Regions from separate parts of the Parasedimentitalea psychrophila genome, predicted to be linked through region 2. Evidence: riboswitches for the same ligand, from Rfam matches in the RefSeq annotation. Region 2 holds a riboswitch; the other holds the start of a gene.

Region 1 (8,301 bases), 1.2 Mb from region 2:
CGAGGCCAAGGGCTGCTCGGATGCTCTGTTCATGGATTACCGCGGCTATGTGGCCGAGGCGACCGGCGCCAATATCTTCTTCGTCAAAGACGGCGAAGTGCACACACCGCTGCCGGATTGCTTTCTCAACGGCATCACCCGTCAGACGGTGATTGGTATGCTCAAGGATCGTGGCATCACCGTACACGAGCGTCACATCATGCCCGAGGAAATGGCCGGGTTTGAGCAGTGCTGGCTGACCGGCACCGCCGCCGAGGTTACCCCGGTGGGGCAGATCGGTGAGTATATGTTTGAGGTTGGCACCCTGACCCGCGAGATCGCCGAGGCCTACGAGGCTTTGGTTCGGGCCTGATTCCTGGTCGAAATAGAGATAGAAAACGGGCGCCCGGTGTGGTGCCCGTTTTGCATTAGGCCTTATTAGAGCCGATTATCCCCCCTTGGGGTCGATCATTGGCCGGGCTTTGCCACGCACCACTCCCAGACGGCTTTCGCGCCAGATCACCAGCCCATTGCCCGCAATGACCAATGTGGCGCCGGCCAGCATCACCAGAGTTGGCAGCTCGGCGAACCAGACATAGCCGATGATGATGGCAAACAGCATCGAGGCATAATCATAGGGTGCCAGCATTGACGCCGGGGCAAAGCGGTAAGACGAGGTCACCAGGATCTGCGCCACTCCACCGATAAATCCGCTGGCAACCAGCATCGAAAGAACGGTCCAGTTTGGCACCTGCCAGCCAAACGGCAGGGTCAGCAGCGACAGGCCGGTGGCGGTGATCGAAAAATAGAACACGATGGCGGCGGTGTGCTCGGTCTGCACCAATTGCCGGATATGGATCTGCACCATGGCCCGCGCGATGGTGGCAATCAGGATCAAAATAGCGCCCAGCGTGGCGGTGTCGCCGGTGTCCACTCCGCCGCTTAGCCGTGGCCAGATCATCACCAGCACCCCGGCCAGACCAACGATAACGGCGCTGATGCGGATCAGGCGGATGGTCTCGCCGAGAAACACCGCCGCCAGGATCAGGGTGAAAATGGGTGTTGCAAATCCGATTGCGGTGACTTCGGGCAGCGGCAGCATCCCCAACCCGGTAAAGGTCAGGCCCATCGCAGATGTCCCCAGCACCCCGCGCCAGACATGGCCCATAGGGTTTTTCGCAATCAGCCCGTGGCGCAACTCCCCGCGCATCATCAGCCAGATCACGATGATCGGAATAGCAAACAGCGACCGAAAGAAAACCGCCTCACCGGCGGTGACATGTTCGGCGGTGGCTTTGATGATCGCTGCCATGGTGGTGAACAGCCCGATGGCGGCGACCTTAAGGCCAACGGCCAGCAGTGGTCGATGCGATGTTAACGATTTTACCATGCCGCGACCCTGCGCCCCGCGGCGGCAAAGATCAATGGGCTGAATTCACCCCGATAAGCCGGGCCTGCTCATCCCATTGATCCCTTCTGATATACGATATCACCTTATTAGAGCCTGATTAATGGGCGTGAGCGGCCTCTGTCTTTTGTTCCCTGAGCGCTTGCAGCAGAATTTGGAAGGCGGAACTGAGGAACAATCCAGCCATGATACCGGCCACTATCAGGTCCGGCCAGCCAGAGGCGGTGCCCCAGACCCCCAGCGCCGCGATCATCACCGCGACGTTGCCGATGGCGTCATTGCGCGAACACAGCCAGACCGACCGCACATTGGCGTCACCGTCTTTGTAGCGCGCTAGAATCATCACCGAGGCAAGGTTGGCGGTGAGTGCCATAAAGCCAATCGAGCCCATGATCTGCGCCTGCGGCACCCCAATGTAGAACACCGAATAGACGGTGGAGCCAAACACCCACAGCCCCATCAGCAGCAGGCTGATGCCCTTGCCCATCGCGGCCAGCGAGCGGGTGCGCAGGGTGGCGCCGATCACCGCCAGCGAAATACCATAGGTCAGCGCGTCGCCGAGAAAATCCAGCGCATCCGCCTTGAGCGCCTGACTGCCGGACATCTGACCGGCACTCATCTCGACCCCAAACATGGCCGCATTGATGGCGATCACCAGCCATAACCTTCGTTTATAATCCGCCGAAACCCCATCAAATTGGGCGTTATGGCCGCAGCATCCTGCCATTTCACTTGTCCTTTTGTCTGATTCGAGGTCAATGTAATTGCTCTAGTCCCTAGAGGTTCAAGAGGTTTAATAATGTATTCCATTGGCGCAATGTCCAAGGCCACCGGGGTTAAGGTGCCGACCATCCGCTATTACGAAGACATCGGTTTGCTGCGTGCTCCGGGGCGCAATGCGGGCAATCAGCGGCGCTATGATCAGCACGGCAAAGAGACATTGGGGTTCATCAAACACGCCCGAGATCTGGGTTTTGGGCTGGACGATATCCGGGCTCTGATGCGGCTGAATGGCGATCTGGGCACAGATTGCGCCGAGGCCGACCGTATTGCGGCCAGCCAGTTGGTCAATGTTCAGGCCCGAATTGCCAAGCTGCAACAATTGGCGACTGAACTGGAGCGGATCAGTCACCTGTGTGACGGTGGCAACGGTGGCCAGTGTCGGGTGCTGACGGCGCTGGGCGATCACAGCCAATGCACCAGCGCCCATGACTAGACTGTGGCGTGGCTCAGGTCAGCCAGAGTAGAAACAGGCTGAGCGTGACAAAGGCGCCTGTGGTGGCGCCCAGCACTGCAAGGCTGGCCGCCCCCTGCAGTTTCAGCTTCTGGGCAAACACCGTATAAGAGCCAAACATTGGCATCGCGGCCGATATGATCACCGCGCTGCGCATCTCCGGGCTAAGCTGGATCAGCCCAAAGAACGTCAGAATGATCACCGCAAGCCCCACCAGAGCCGGATGCAGAATGAGTTTGATGCCGGTGATCTGCGCCGCCAGACTTCGGTTGCCATGCAGTGGCAGCCCAACCAGTGACCCTCCGATGACCACCAGTGACAGCGCTCCGGCCGAGGCCGCCAGCATTTGGATAAACCGGCCAACCGGGGCGGGCAGTGACAGATCAATCAGCGACGCCGCCAGCCCAAGCAACAGACCGATCATCAGCGGCATACGGAGCAGTTTCAGCAGGGCAGTGCCAAACTGTTGGTACGCCGGCTGGGTGTTGTCGCTGTCGGCCAGCTCCATCAGCACCAGGCAGATCGGAACCAACAGCAGGGTTTCGACCAGAAAGTTCAGGGTCAGGACGCTGCTGGCCAGATCGGGAAACAGCAACAGCATGATTGGAAATCCGATGAAGGCACTGTTTGGGCAGGTCGATCCCATGACCCCAAGTGCTCGCCGCTTTGGGTCGAGGTTTCCCAGGCTGAACAGCGCATAGGAAAACCCAATGGTCGCCAGCCCGCCGAGGCCATAGACCAGCATGTAATCCGGTTGAAATATGTCGCTTATGTCGCGCGACGATACCGCATTGAACAGCAGCGCCGGCAGGGCAATATTCATCACATATTGCCCGAAACTGCGCATTTCAGCGGCGCTGAACCATCCCTTATAGACAATCAGGTAGCCCAATCCGATGGTGGCATAGATCGGGAACGTAATCGCCAGAATGGTTGCCATGACTAGCCGATTACCCCTTGGTTTTCGCCGATCTGTCCCCGGTGCAACAACAGATGGTCCAGAATGACACAGGCCATCATCGCCTCTCCCACCGGCACCGCGCGGATGCCGACGCAGGGGTCGTGGCGGCCCTTGGTGATCACCTCGGCCGAGGAGCCGTCCTTGCGGATCGACTGGCGCGGGGTCAGGATCGACGAGGTTGGCTTGACGGCAAACCGCACCACAATGTCCTGACCGCTGGAGATCCCGCCCAGGATGCCGCCCGAATGGTTCGAGGAATAGACCGGTGAGCCATCGTTGCCACGAAAGATTTCATCGGCGTTTTCTGAGCCCTTCAGCCGCGCGGCATTCATGCCTTCGCCAATCTCGACGCCTTTGACAGCGTTGATCGACATCATCGCTGCCGCCAGTTCAGTGTCGAGCTTGCTATAGATCGGCGCACCGATGCCGGCAGGCACGCCGCGGGCTACAATCTCGACAATGGCACCGACAGAATCATGGTCCTTGCGCAGATCTTGCAGATAATCCTCCCAACCCTGCACCGCAGCCGCATCGGGGATCCAGAAATCGTTTTTGTCGATGGCGTCCCAGTCGAACCGCGAGCGGTCGATCTCCATCTCTCCCATCGCCACCATATAGCCCTTGATCTCCAGTCCGGGGATCAGGGCTTTGATTGCCTCGCGGGCAATCCCGCCAGCCGCAACCCGGGCTGCTGTTTCACGGGCCGAGCTGCGGCCGCCACCGCGATAGTCGCGGTTGCCGTATTTCTGGTAATAGGTGATATCGGCGTGGCCGGGCCGAAAGGTATTGGCGATATCGCCATAATCCTTGGAGCGCTGGTCGGTGTTTTCGATCATCAGCTGGATCGGGGTGCCGGTTGTCTTGCCCTCAAACACCCCCGACAGGATTTTCACCGCATCGGGCTCGTTGCGCTGGGTCATGTTCTTGTTCTGACCGGGGCGGCGCTTGTCCAGCCATGCCTGCAGCATGTCCGGCTCCAGCGGCACATTGGGCGGGCATCCGTCAACCGTGGCCCCCAGCGCCGGGCCGTGGCTTTCGCCCCAGGTGGTGAAACGGAAGAGATGGCCAAAGCTATTCATCGACATGGGGCAGGCTCCTTTGTCCGACGTGCTTAGCCTCGCTGCGCTGCTGTCTCAAGGGGTATTGGCTGACCCTCCGATTCTAGTCTGGACCCTGCACAAAAAAATGGCCGCTCCTGAAAGAACAGAAGCGGTCATCCGAAAGCCGGGGGAAATGGTTTTTGAAGAAAGGACCGGGATTAAGGGGGGGGGGGCGGAGGGTCCATCGTCAGAGCGCCCATCAAAGAGCCAATAACAGTCGAAAAGGTCGAGTGGCCGTGTAGGGGCTTGCGGCCCTTGCTGGCTTCGCGGCCCAGCGGAACAGTCAGCGACAGGCGCATTTGATCCCTGGGGTAGCCGTCAAGTTCATACCGTCCAAAGCTGGCATTCAGATATGCTGGGACTGGGGTATTTGCCGACAGGTCATAGCCAAAGGAAACACCATAGTCGCTGAGGCCGAAAATGTCATCAATGTATTCACGGTCAAAATATGCGCCTATGTCGAGCCCGTTGGCAAAAGCGTAGTTGGCGGTCACGCCACCAACTGTGCTTTTCAGACCCATATCGCTTGAATCGCCGCGGCCCAGGTATCCGCTGAAGACAACATTCTGAACGTTGTAGCTTCCCTGCACACCGTAGTGATAAATCCCATAGGAACCCCCATCACCAGACAGGCGGGAGACATCCAGGAACGCACCGGCGGTTGCATTTTCAAAGCCCGTGTAGTCGCCAGACAGTGACAGAACGGTCAGGTCTAAATCATCCGAACCAGACCCCACGCGGGAATAGGCAATACCGCCATCCAGCACGAATGTTTCGCCGAATGACAGGCTGCCAGATGCGCCGAGATCATTGGTGTTGAGAGAATAACCACCCTCGGACAGGCGGCTGTAACCAAGTGTAAACTCGGCGCCATTGAACTCAGCGGCGCTAAGGCCACTGGAGGAACCGATGATGGCAACAGCCAGTAAGGTCTTGTTAATCATTGAGCTTTCTTAATTTTTTGCTCCACGGCAATTAGGATGTATGGACATCATTGGCAAGCTATTGAATTCCCCACCATCAATTTTTTTCTCCCCGGTTTGAGATCCGCCGTTTTGGCGATCCGGAGGCTGACCCTTGCGCCCCATCACCGAAACCCAAGCGGTTTTGCCCCGTCACGGCCCCGTCCGGCCCGGTGGCAAAGTCTTGTGGTCTGTCGTGTGATCCCGCTTGCCTTTATGCCCCATGCCGCCTAGGTCTCGCCCCACCTCGGGGTGCAGGTCAGACCTGCTGAGATCAAACCCGTTGAACCTGAACCGGCTAACACCGGCGGAGGGAAGGTCTGGGAACACATCCCCCTTGCCCAACGCCGCAATGGAGGATGCCATGAAGTATCTTGTACTTGCAGCGGGACTGTTGAGCACCACAGCGGCAAATGCCGACGTGCCCGAACTGACCGTTTATACCTATGACAGCTTTGTTTCCGATTGGGGCCCCGGCCCGGCGGTGGAAGAGGCCTTTGAAAAGATCTGTGGCTGTGATTTGAAACTGGTCGGGGCCGGCGATGGCGCCGCCCTGCTGGCGCGGATCAGGCTGGAAGGCGCACGTTCGGATGCCGATGTGGTTCTGGGGCTGGATACCAATCTGACCGCCGCCGCCAAGGCAACAGGTCTGTTTGCCGACCATGCGGTGAGCGCCGACTACACGTTGCCGATCGAGTGGAACGACAAAACCTTTGCGCCCTATGACTGGGGCTATTTCTCATTTGTGCATAACGCCGATGCGGCCGCACCTGCAAATTTCAAGGATCTTGCCGCAAGTGACGCGAAAATCGTCATTCAGGATCCACGCTCCTCCACCCCTGGTCTGGGCCTGCTGATGTGGGTCAAGGCGGCTTATGGTGACGATGCACCGGCGATCTGGGCTGATCTGTCGGACAATATCGTCACCGTCACCAAAGGCTGGTCCGAAGCCTATGGGCTGTTCTTGGAGGGCGAGGCCGACATGGTGCTGTCTTATACCACTTCGCCAGCCTATCACCTGATCGCCGAGGAGGACGCCTCCAAGGCTGCGGCGCTGTTTGACGAAGGGCATTACGTGCAGGTTGAGGTTGCCGGTAAGCTGGCCGCCAGTGATCAGCCCGAGCTGGCCGATCAGTTCCTGGACTTCATGGTCTCCGATGCGTTCCAGTCGATCATCCCGACCACCAACTGGATGTATCCGGCGGTGACCCCTGCGGCGGGCCTGCCTGCTGGTTTTGAAACCCTGGTGCAGCCGGGCAAATCACTGCTGCTGAGTGAAGACGAGGCGGCCTCCCTTCGGGATGTTGCATTGGACGAATGGCTGACTGCGCTCAGCCAGTAAGCCCGAGACTGGGGATTGGCGCCGCCATTTTGGTGGCAGCGCTGATCCTTGGGACTCTGGCGGCTGTCGCCCTGCGCGCCGAACCCGGTCGCGGCTTGGGCAGCAGTGATTGGGCGGCGTTGCGCTTCACCCTGATCCAGGCTTGCCTGTCGGCAGGGCTGAGTGTGGCGCTGGCGATCCCGGTTGCACGCGCCCTGGCACGGCGCCGCTTTAGGGGTCGCCGGCTGCTGATATCACTGCTGGGCGCGCCGTTCATCCTGCCGGTTATTGTTGCGATCCTCGGTCTGTTGACAGTGTTTGGTCGGGCAGGCTGGTTTAGCAGCGGGCTGGCGCTGCTGGGGCTGGAGCCGGTGCAGATCTACGGGTTGCACGGTGTGGTTCTGGCACATGTGTTTTTCAACCTGCCACTGGCAACCCGGCTGGTGTTGCAGGGCTGGCAGGAAATCCCCGCCGAACGGTTCCGGCTGGCGGCGCAACTGGGCGCCGATGCGCGGGCGATGCGGCAGCTGTTGGAATATCCGATGCTGAAACGTATTGTGCCCGGCGCTTTGGCGGTGGTGTTTGCCATCTGCCTGTCCAGCTTTGCGGTGGCGCTGACCCTGGGTGGCGGGCCACGGGCCACCACCATCGAGCTGGCAATCTATCAGGCGTTTCGGTTTGACTTTGACCTTGGCCGCGCCGCGCTGCTGTCGGGCCTGCAACTGATCCTGACCGGCGCGGCGGCGCTGGTGGCGGTCAGGGTCGCGGCGGGTGAGGGGTTTGGCACCGGGCTGGACCGCCCATTGCAACGCTGGGATGGCAGCACTGCTGCGGCGCGTCTTGTGGATGGGCTGTGGATTGTGCTGGCTGCCGGGTTCCTGCTGCTCCCTTTGTCGGCCATCGTGCTGGCGGGGCTGCCGGGGATACTGACCTTGACCGGGGCGGTCTGGATGGCGGCGCTGAATTCGATCATGGTGGCGGCGCTGAGCACGGTTGTGTTGCTACTGCTGGCTCTACCGATGGCCACCGCCGTGGCGCTGGGCCGCGGCGGTATGATCGAGGTGGCGGGCATCCTGGGCCTCGCGGCCTCGCCCCTAGTGATCGGCACCGGGCTGTTCATCGTGATCTACCCCATTGCCGATCCGTTTGCGCTGGCGCTGCCGGTGACGGCGCTGGTCAATGCGGTGATGGCGTTGCCTTTTGCGCTGCGCATACTGGTGCCTCGGGCGCGGGCCGTGGTGGGGCGTTATGGCCGCCTGGCGCTGTCGCTTGATATGCGAGGCTTGGCCTTTGTCTGGCGGGTGCTGCTGCCACGGATGCGCCCGCAGATTGGCTT
Region 2 (8,301 bases):
GAATGTGGATCTGGACATCAAGATCTTTGGCTCCAAATCCCTGTTCAAGCCGCGCGAGCAGTATAAACCACTGAGCCGCGGCCAGCTGGACATGTCCGTTCTGCCGCTCAGCTATGCCGGCGGCCAGCAGCCCGCCTATAATCTGACCCTGATGCCGGGTCTGGTGAAAAACCACGACCACGCCGCCCGCCTGTCGAACTCACCCTTCATGGAGGCGCTTGAGGCCAAGATGGCCGAAGATGACGTGATGGTGCTGGTGCATGGTTATCTGGCTGGTGGCTTTGTCGGCAAAGACAAATGCATCACCGGCCCCGAGGATGTGAAGGGCCTGCAGACCCGTGCCGCGGGCAAGTCGTTTGAACAGATGCTGGCCGGCGCCGGCGCCTCGATTGCCTCGATGGCCTCGTCCGAGATCTACAACGCCATGCAGACCGGCGTGCTCAGCGCTGCCAATACCTCGTCCTCGTCGTTTGTGTCCTATCGCATCTACGAGCAGGTCAAATGTTACACCCCGGCCGGCGACATCGCCCTGTGGTTCATGTATCAACCACTGCTGATGAACAAATCCACCTTTGACGGTCTGACCGCCGATCAACAGGCCGCGCTGCTGGCCGGGTCCGCCAAGGCCGAGGCGTTTTATCTGGCAGAAGCCAAGAAACAGGATGCTGCATCGGTCACTGCCTACGAAGAGGCTGGTGTTGAGATCGCCGAAATGACCGCCGAGGATTTTGCCGCATGGCGCGCGATTGCGCAGGAAACCTCGTATAAGAAATTCGTCGAGGACGTTCCCGGCGGACAGGCACTGCTGGATCTGGCGCTTGCTGTCGAGTGATGAAAACCGGGCGTTGCATGTCATGCAGCGCCCACCCCAAACGACCCCCGAATATCAAAGGAAGACGTAATGGCTGGCCATAGCTCAGCCGCTGCGGCGCAGGCAGGGAACAATCCATTCCTGCGTGCCGTAGCTGCTATCTCAACACTTGCCGGATGGATCTCGGCGGCAATGATTGTCGCCGCCGTGGCGATCACCTGCCAAATGATCTTTGTGCGCTTCGTGCTGAACGGATCCACCATCTGGCAGACCGAAGCGGTGATCTATCTGGTGATCTCAGCCACCCTGATCGGGCTGCCCTATGTGCAGCGCCTGCGGGGTCACGTGAACGTCGATCTGATCCCGCTGATGCTGCCGAAACCGGCGCGCATGGTGCTGGCCATCGTCACCCTGTCAGCGTCGATTGTGATTGTCGCCATCATGCTGTGGTACGGCTATGAGTACTGGCATTTTGCCTGGGCCCGCAACTGGCACTCGGACACCATCTGGGGGGTGCGCCTGTGGATCCCCTATCTGTCGCTGCCGGTTGGCTTTGCCCTATTTCTGCTGCAACTGATTGCCGATCTGGTCGCCCTCATTGTCAAAGTTGATCAACCCTTTGGTCTGGAGGATCGCTGATGGATCCGCTGTATTTAGGCGCCATTGTCGCCATTGCCACCATTCTGGTGCTGTTTTCCGGCGTCTCGGTCGGCCTTGGCCTGCTGATCGTATCCGGCGGGTTTCTGGTGATTTTCGACGGTATGCGCTCGCTGGAGCTGATGCCGGAAATCCTGTTCGGCAAGCTGGACAACTTTGCCCTGCTGTCGATCCCGATGTTCATCATCATGGGCTCCAGCATCTCGTCAACCCGCGCCGGTGCTGATCTGTACGAGGCGCTGGAGCGCTGGCTCACCCGTATTCCCGGCGGGCTGGTGATATCCAACCTTGGTGCCTGTGCACTGTTTGCCGCCATGTCCGGCTCTAGCCCGGCCACCTGCGCCGCCATTGGCAAGATGGGCATCCCCGAGATGCGCAAGCGCGGCTACCCGGACGGCGTTGCCGCCGGGTCGATTGCCGCCGGCGGCACCCTGGGTATCCTGATCCCGCCCTCGGTCACCATGATTGTCTATGGCATTGCCACCGAGACCTCGATTGGCCGCCTGTTTCTGGCAGGCGTCATCCCCGGCTTGCTGTTGGTGGGCCTGTTCATGGCCTGGTCGCTCTATGCCACCTGGAAATCCGGCGATCCCAACCTGCTGAACGGCCGCAGCTATACGTGGCGCGAACGCTTTGAAGTGCTGCCCCGGGTGCTGCCCTTTCTGGCGATCATTCTCGGCGTGCTCTATGCCATGTATGGCGGCATCGCCACCCCGTCGGAAACCGCTGCTGTGGGCGCCCTGCTCTGCCTGATCATCGCCGTGGTGATCTACAAGCTGTGGCATCCGCGCGATCTCTGGGTGGTGCTGCGCGACAGCACCAGGGAAAGCGTGATGATCCTGTTCATCATCGCCGCTGCGGGGGTGTTTTCCTACATGCTGTCCAGCCTCTATATCACCCAGTCGATTGCCGAATGGATCGGTACGCTGGAGGTGAACCGCTGGGTGCTGATGGGCGCGGTGAACGTATTCCTGCTGATCGCCGGCTTCTTCCTGCCGCCGGTTGCGGTGATCCTGATGGCGGCGCCGATCCTGCTGCCGATCATCATCACAGCGGGCTTTGACCCGATCTGGTTTGCGGTGATTTTGACCATCAATATGGAGATCGGGTTGATCTCGCCGCCGGTCGGTCTGAACCTCTATGTGATCAGCGGCATTGCCCCTGACATCTCGCTCAAAACTATACTTTTGGGCTCACTGCCCTATGTGGCCTGTATGGTGCTGGCGATTGTGCTGCTCTGCCTGTTCCCCGGTCTTGCGACCTGGTTGCCAGACGCAGTCATGGGGGCCCGGTTATGAGCTTTCTTGCGGATCTTCTGAACACGGTGTTTGAGCGCCGCTATCGCGGTGCCTCGGAACCCGACCATCAGGGCCGCTCTATCGACGAGCTGTGCAGCGATCTGTTAAGCAGCTCGGGCGAGGTCTCCGGCATGGTCCTCGCCCGGCATATCCTCGACAGTTACGCGGCTATGGACGGGGACGGAAGGCACGCGTTCTTTACCTACCTGACGGATCATCTGGGCATTATCCCCGATGAAGTATCAAGCGCCTTAGAGGCCTATTCGGCTGAGCCCAGCAAATCCACCTACCAACATTTCATGGCGGCCTCTGAACCGCGGCGCCAGGAACTGGCGCGCCGGTTGAACCAGGTGCCAGGCGCCACCAAGCAGCTGGTCGAGATGCGCAAGGACCTGCTGAAACTGACCCGAGACCACCCGCAACTGGCGGTGGTCGATCTGGATCTGCGGCACCTGTTCGCCTCCTGGTTCAATCTCGGCTTTCTGGTGCTGCGGCCGATCAGCTGGCAAAGCCCGGCGGACATTCTCGACAAGATCATCGCCTATGAGGCGGTGCATGCCATTCACAGCTGGGACGATCTGCGCCGCCGCCTGCAACCTGCCGACCGGCGCTGTTTTGGCTTTTTTCACCCGGCAATGCCGGATGAGCCGCTGATTTTTGTCGAGGTCGCCCTGACCAAAGGCATACCCGCATCGGTGCAGGGGCTGCTGGCGGATGAGCGCGACAATATCGCGGCACAGGCCGCCGACACCGCGGTGTTCTACTCGATCTCCAACTGTCAGGCCGGACTGGCCGGGATCTCGTTCGGAAACTCGCTGATCAAACAGGTGGTTGCCGATCTGTCGCGCGAATTGCCCAACCTGAAAACCTTTGTCACCCTGTCGCCGATTCCCGGCCTGAACCGCTGGCTGGAGCAGGCCGGAGCGCCGACCGACGCGAGGGATGCCGAGCAGCAGCGCAAGATCGCCGCCCATTACCTGTTGACCGCCAAACGTCCCAACGGCGCGCCCTATGATCCGGTGGCGCGTTTCCATCTGGGCAATGGCGCCCTGATCCACGCGGTCCACGCCGGCGCCGACCTGTCGGAAAACGGTCTGGCACAATCCGGTGGCGCAATGGTGAATTATCTCTATGACCTGCCGCTGATATCGCAGAACCACGAACAATTTGCCTCGGCCCATACCGTAGTCGCATCCGCCGAAGTTACCGCCCTGAGCGCCGCCGCCCAACTGCAAGACACATGAGGACACTTTCGATGACCAACCCTCTCTATGACACTCTCTTTGGTCGCTACGCCGGCAAAACCACGCCGTTTCTGCATCTGACGGATGGCAGCTCGGTGACCCATGACGATTTCCTGTGCATGGCGGCGCGCTATGCGCATGTGTTGCGCGACGCCGGGGTCGCGCCGGGTGAGCGGCTGGCGGTTCAGGTTGAGAAATCACCGCAGGCGCTGGCGATCTATGCCGCCTGCGTGCAGGCAGGCATCGTGTTTCTGCCGCTCAACACCGCCTATACCGCAGCCGAGGTCTCGTATTTTGTGGAGAACAGCGGCGCCAAACTGCTGGTCTGCGACAGCGTCAATCGGGCGGCTCTTGCGCCCGTCGCCCAAGCCGCCGGGGCGCTGCTGGAAACGCTGGATGCCGATGGCACTGGTTCGCTCACCACCCTGGCCGCAACCAAACCTGACGGCTTTCCCACCGTTGCCAGACAGCTGGATGACCTGGCCGCCTTTCTCTATACCTCGGGCACCACGGGGCGCTCCAAGGGCGCCATGCTGAGCCAGCAAAACCTGCTGTCCAATGCCGAAACCCTGGTCGATTACTGGCAGTTCACCGATCGCGACGTGCTGCTGCACGCCTTGCCGATCTTTCACACCCACGGGCTGTTTGTCGCCACAAACGTCACCCTGCTGGCCGGTGGTTCAATGATCTTTCTGCCCCGGTTCAATTGCGATCAGGTGATCGAAAACCTAGGCCCTGCCACGGTCATGATGGGGGTGCCGACCTTTTATACCCGGTTGCTGGATGACGCCCGCTTTACCAAGCAGCTGACCCGCCACATGCGGCTGTTCATCTCGGGCAGTGCGCCGCTATTGGCCGATACCCATATCCAGTTCGAGAGCCGCACCACCCATCGCATTCTGGAACGCTATGGCATGACCGAAACCAATATGAACACCTCGAACCCCTACGATGGCGAACGCCGCGCCGGCACGGTTGGCAGACCCTTGCCGGGGGTGGAGCTGAAAATCACCGATACCGCCACCGGCGACACTCTGCCAGATGGCGAGATCGGCCAGATCGAGGTGCGCGGGCCCAACGTCTTTCAAGGCTACTGGCAGATGCCGGAAAAAACCGCCGAAGAGCTGCGCGCGAATGGGTTTTTCATCACCGGCGATCTGGGGGTGATTGATGCGCAGGGCTATGTGCAGATTGTCGGACGCAACAAAGACCTAATCATCTCAGGCGGCTACAACATTTATCCCAAAGAGGTCGAACTGGTTCTGGACGACCAACCCGGCGTATTGGAAAGCGCGGTGATCGGCGTGCCGCACCCCGACTTTGGCGAAACCGTTGTCGGTTTTCTTGTCGCCAGCGATGAAACCGGGCCGGATTTGCAGGCGATCAGCGCCACCGTGGGCGACTCACTGGCCCGCTTCAAGCACCCCAAAAAGTTGATCGTGCTGCCGGAACTGCCGCGAAACACCATGGGAAAGGTGCAAAAAAACCTCCTGCGTGAGGAATATAGCCGGTTGTTCGCCGCGCAATAACGGGTCATAAAAACAACAGTGTTTCGACCGTATTTCGAACCGAGCCCTCGGGCGGAATCGGTCGTCATCCAGAGCATGCAGGCGTGAACCGCTTGCATGCTCTCCTTGTATTCACTAAACCACAGCCAATCCGTCGGGGGGCCCTTAAGGGCTGAGAGATGCTTGCATCGACCCGTCGAACCTGATCCGGGCAATACCGGCGTAGGGAACGGATCGATGCGTTTATGTGGCGCCCTGACTCTCGTTTCCTGTGCTGCCTTGCCCTTGTTTTTACGAAGGGCGCAGAATGAAAACGACACCCATTGCATTGACAATCGCTGGCTCGGACAGCGGTGGCGGGGCCGGTATACAGGCCGATCTCAAGGCGTTTTCAGCCAATCATGTCTATGGCGCCAGCGTCATCACAGCTGTCACCGCGCAGAACACCTGCAAAGTCACCGCCGTGCACGCGATCCCCGCGGATGTGGTGCGGGCGCAAATCGACGCGGTGCTGTCGGACCTGAAACCGCAGGTGATCAAGCTCGGCATGTTGTTTTCGCCGGCGATCATCCGAACCGTCGCCAATGCGCTGTCTGGTTACGACGGTATGGTCATTCTGGACCCGGTGATGATTGCCAAATCCGGCGACGCGCTGCTGCAAGAGGACGCCGTTGAGGCCCTGAAATCCGAGCTGCTGCCACGCGCTGATCTGCTAACCCCCAACCTGCCCGAGGCCGCCTGCCTGCTGGGCCGTGATGTCGCGCAGGATCTGACCAGCCAGGAGGATCAGGCCCGCGCGCTGCTGGCGCTCGGCCCCAAAGCAGTGCTGATGAAGGGCGGTCACAGCACCGGGGTCACCTGTACCGATCTATTGCTGGCCGGACCCACAGCGCCACTGCTTCTGTCAGCGCCCCGCGTCAACACCCGCAACACCCATGGCACCGGCTGCACCTATTCCGCAGCCATAGCGGCGCAGCTGGCACAGGGCTTGCCACTACCGGCGGCAGTGACGGCGGCGCATGGCTATTTGCAACAGGCGATCATCGCTGCGGATCAGCTGACCATCGGCAGCGGCCATGGGCCGGTGCATCACTTCTACGCGGTCTGGAGCTAATCATGGTTGAGATCACCATCATCGGCGCCGGCGTTGTCGGGCTCTGTGTCGCCCGCGAATTGCGCGACCGAGGCGCCCATGTTCAGCTTTACGACCGGGGTGGCGCCCCCGGCGCGCATAGCTGCTCGTGGTGGGCCGGCGGTATGCTTGCCCCCTATTGCGAGGCCGAAAGCGCCGCGCCAGAGGTGCTGCGCCTTGGCGGCGATGCGGCCAGCTGGTGGCAGCAGAAGACCGGGTTGGTGCAGCAAAAGGGATCTCTGGTTCTGTCGCAGCACCGCGATCAGGGCCAGCTGCGCCAGTTTGCCCGCCGCACCAGCCATTTTGATCATGTGGACCGCGACCAGATAGCCGCGCTGGAACCCGATCTGGGGGATCGCTTTTCTGCCGGGCTGTTGTTTGCCAGCGAAGCCCATATCTGCCCGCGCTCTGCGCTCACCTGCCTGCATCAGTCGCTCTTGGCCGATGGGGTGGACTTCATCCAGGCCGAACGCGACCCGGCCGACAGTGCTAGGCTTGGGCTGACCATCGACTGCCGCGGCTATGGCGCGCGGGATGTGCTGAGTGATTTGCGCGGTGTCAAAGGTGAGATGCTGATGCTGTCCTGCCCGGATGTCAGCCTGTCGCGCACCCTGCGCCTGCTGCATCCGCGCATCCCGCTGTATGTGGTGCCACGCGGCAACGGCATTTTCATGGTCGGCGCCACCATGATTGAGAGCAGCGCCAGCAGCCATGTGACGGCGCGCTCGCTGCTGGAAATGCTCAGCGCCGCCTACGCCCTGTCCCCCGCCTTTGGCGAGGCTGAGGTGCTGGAAACCGGCGTCGATACCCGCCCCGCCTTTGCCGACAATCTGCCGCGCGTGCAGCGCGACGGAAATCTGATCCGGGTCAATGGATTTTACCGGCACGGCTATCTATTGGCCCCGGGTTTTGGCCGCCGGGTTGGCGACATGATCTTTGGCACAAACCAAGAAGAGAACATCCATGAACATTCAGCTTAACGGGAAACCACGCAGCACCCTGGCCACCACCCTGGCGCAACTGCTGGCCGAGGCAGGCTTTGGCAGCGCGACTGTCGCGACAGCGGTAAATGGCGCCTTTGTGCCGCTGGCCCTGCGCACGAGGCAGGACCTGAAAGACGGCGATCAGATTGAAGTGCTGGCGCCGATGCAGGGAGGTTGAGAGATGCGAGATTTCTACGGAACAAAGCTGGCCAATGGCCTGATGCTGGGCACTGCTCAGTTCCCCTCGCCCGCCATTCTGGCCGAGGCCTTTCAACGCAGTGGCGCCAGCGTCGCCACCGTGTCTCTGCGCCGGGAAAGCGGTGCGGGTCGTGCGGGGCAGGATTTCTGGGCCCTGATCCGGGATCTTGGAGTGCGGGTGCTGCCCAATACCGCCGGCTGCCACAGCGTCAAAGAGGCCGTCACCACCGCCCATATGGCGCGCGAGGTGTTTGGCACCAAATGGATCAAGCTTGAGGTCATCGGCGAGGCAGACACCCTGCAGCCGGATGTCTTTGGTCTGGTCGAGGCGGCGCGCATTCTGGTTGAGGACGGGTTTCAGGTGTTCCCCTACACCACCGAGGATCTGGTGGTCGCCGACAGGCTGCTGAATGCTGGCTGTCAGGTGCTGATGCCCTGGGGGGCGCCGATTGGCTCTGGCATGGGGTTGA

What was found. A riboswitch is a leader RNA that binds a small molecule or an ion and turns the genes downstream of it on or off. The one in region 2 is predicted to bind thiamine pyrophosphate.
Region 1: another riboswitch for thiamine pyrophosphate. It lies ahead of thiB (thiamine ABC transporter substrate binding subunit); the one in region 2 lies ahead of thiD (bifunctional hydroxymethylpyrimidine kinase/phosphomethylpyrimidine kinase).

What each region holds. Positions count from the first base shown of each region.
Region 1 covers NZ_CP127247.1:1,740,659-1,748,959, forward strand. Annotated here, with positions in the region: gene QPJ95_RS08375 (branched-chain amino acid aminotransferase) at 1-352, shown strand, start outside; gene QPJ95_RS08380 (DMT family transporter) at 428-1,369, opposite strand; gene QPJ95_RS08385 (cation transporter) at 1,488-2,114, opposite strand; gene QPJ95_RS08390 (MerR family transcriptional regulator) at 2,187-2,603, shown strand; gene QPJ95_RS08395 (AEC family transporter) at 2,617-3,561, opposite strand; gene aroC (chorismate synthase) at 3,564-4,667, opposite strand; gene QPJ95_RS08405 (hypothetical protein) at 4,841-5,626, opposite strand; TPP riboswitch at 5,883-5,977, shown strand; gene thiB (thiamine ABC transporter substrate binding subunit) at 6,009-6,986, shown strand; gene QPJ95_RS08415 (thiamine/thiamine pyrophosphate ABC transporter permease ThiP) at 6,962-8,301, shown strand, end outside.
Region 2 covers NZ_CP127247.1:2,973,590-2,981,890, reverse strand. Annotated here, with positions in the region: gene dctP (TRAP transporter substrate-binding protein DctP) at 1-832, shown strand, start outside; gene QPJ95_RS14570 (TRAP transporter small permease) at 902-1,450, shown strand; gene QPJ95_RS14565 (TRAP transporter large permease) at 1,450-2,766, shown strand; gene QPJ95_RS14560 (malonyl-CoA decarboxylase) at 2,763-4,010, shown strand; gene QPJ95_RS14555 (malonate--CoA ligase) at 4,022-5,539, shown strand; TPP riboswitch at 5,664-5,764, shown strand; gene thiD (bifunctional hydroxymethylpyrimidine kinase/phosphomethylpyrimidine kinase) at 5,826-6,632, shown strand; gene QPJ95_RS14545 (FAD-dependent oxidoreductase) at 6,635-7,630, shown strand; gene thiS (sulfur carrier protein ThiS) at 7,614-7,811, shown strand; gene QPJ95_RS14535 (thiazole synthase) at 7,815-8,301, shown strand, end outside.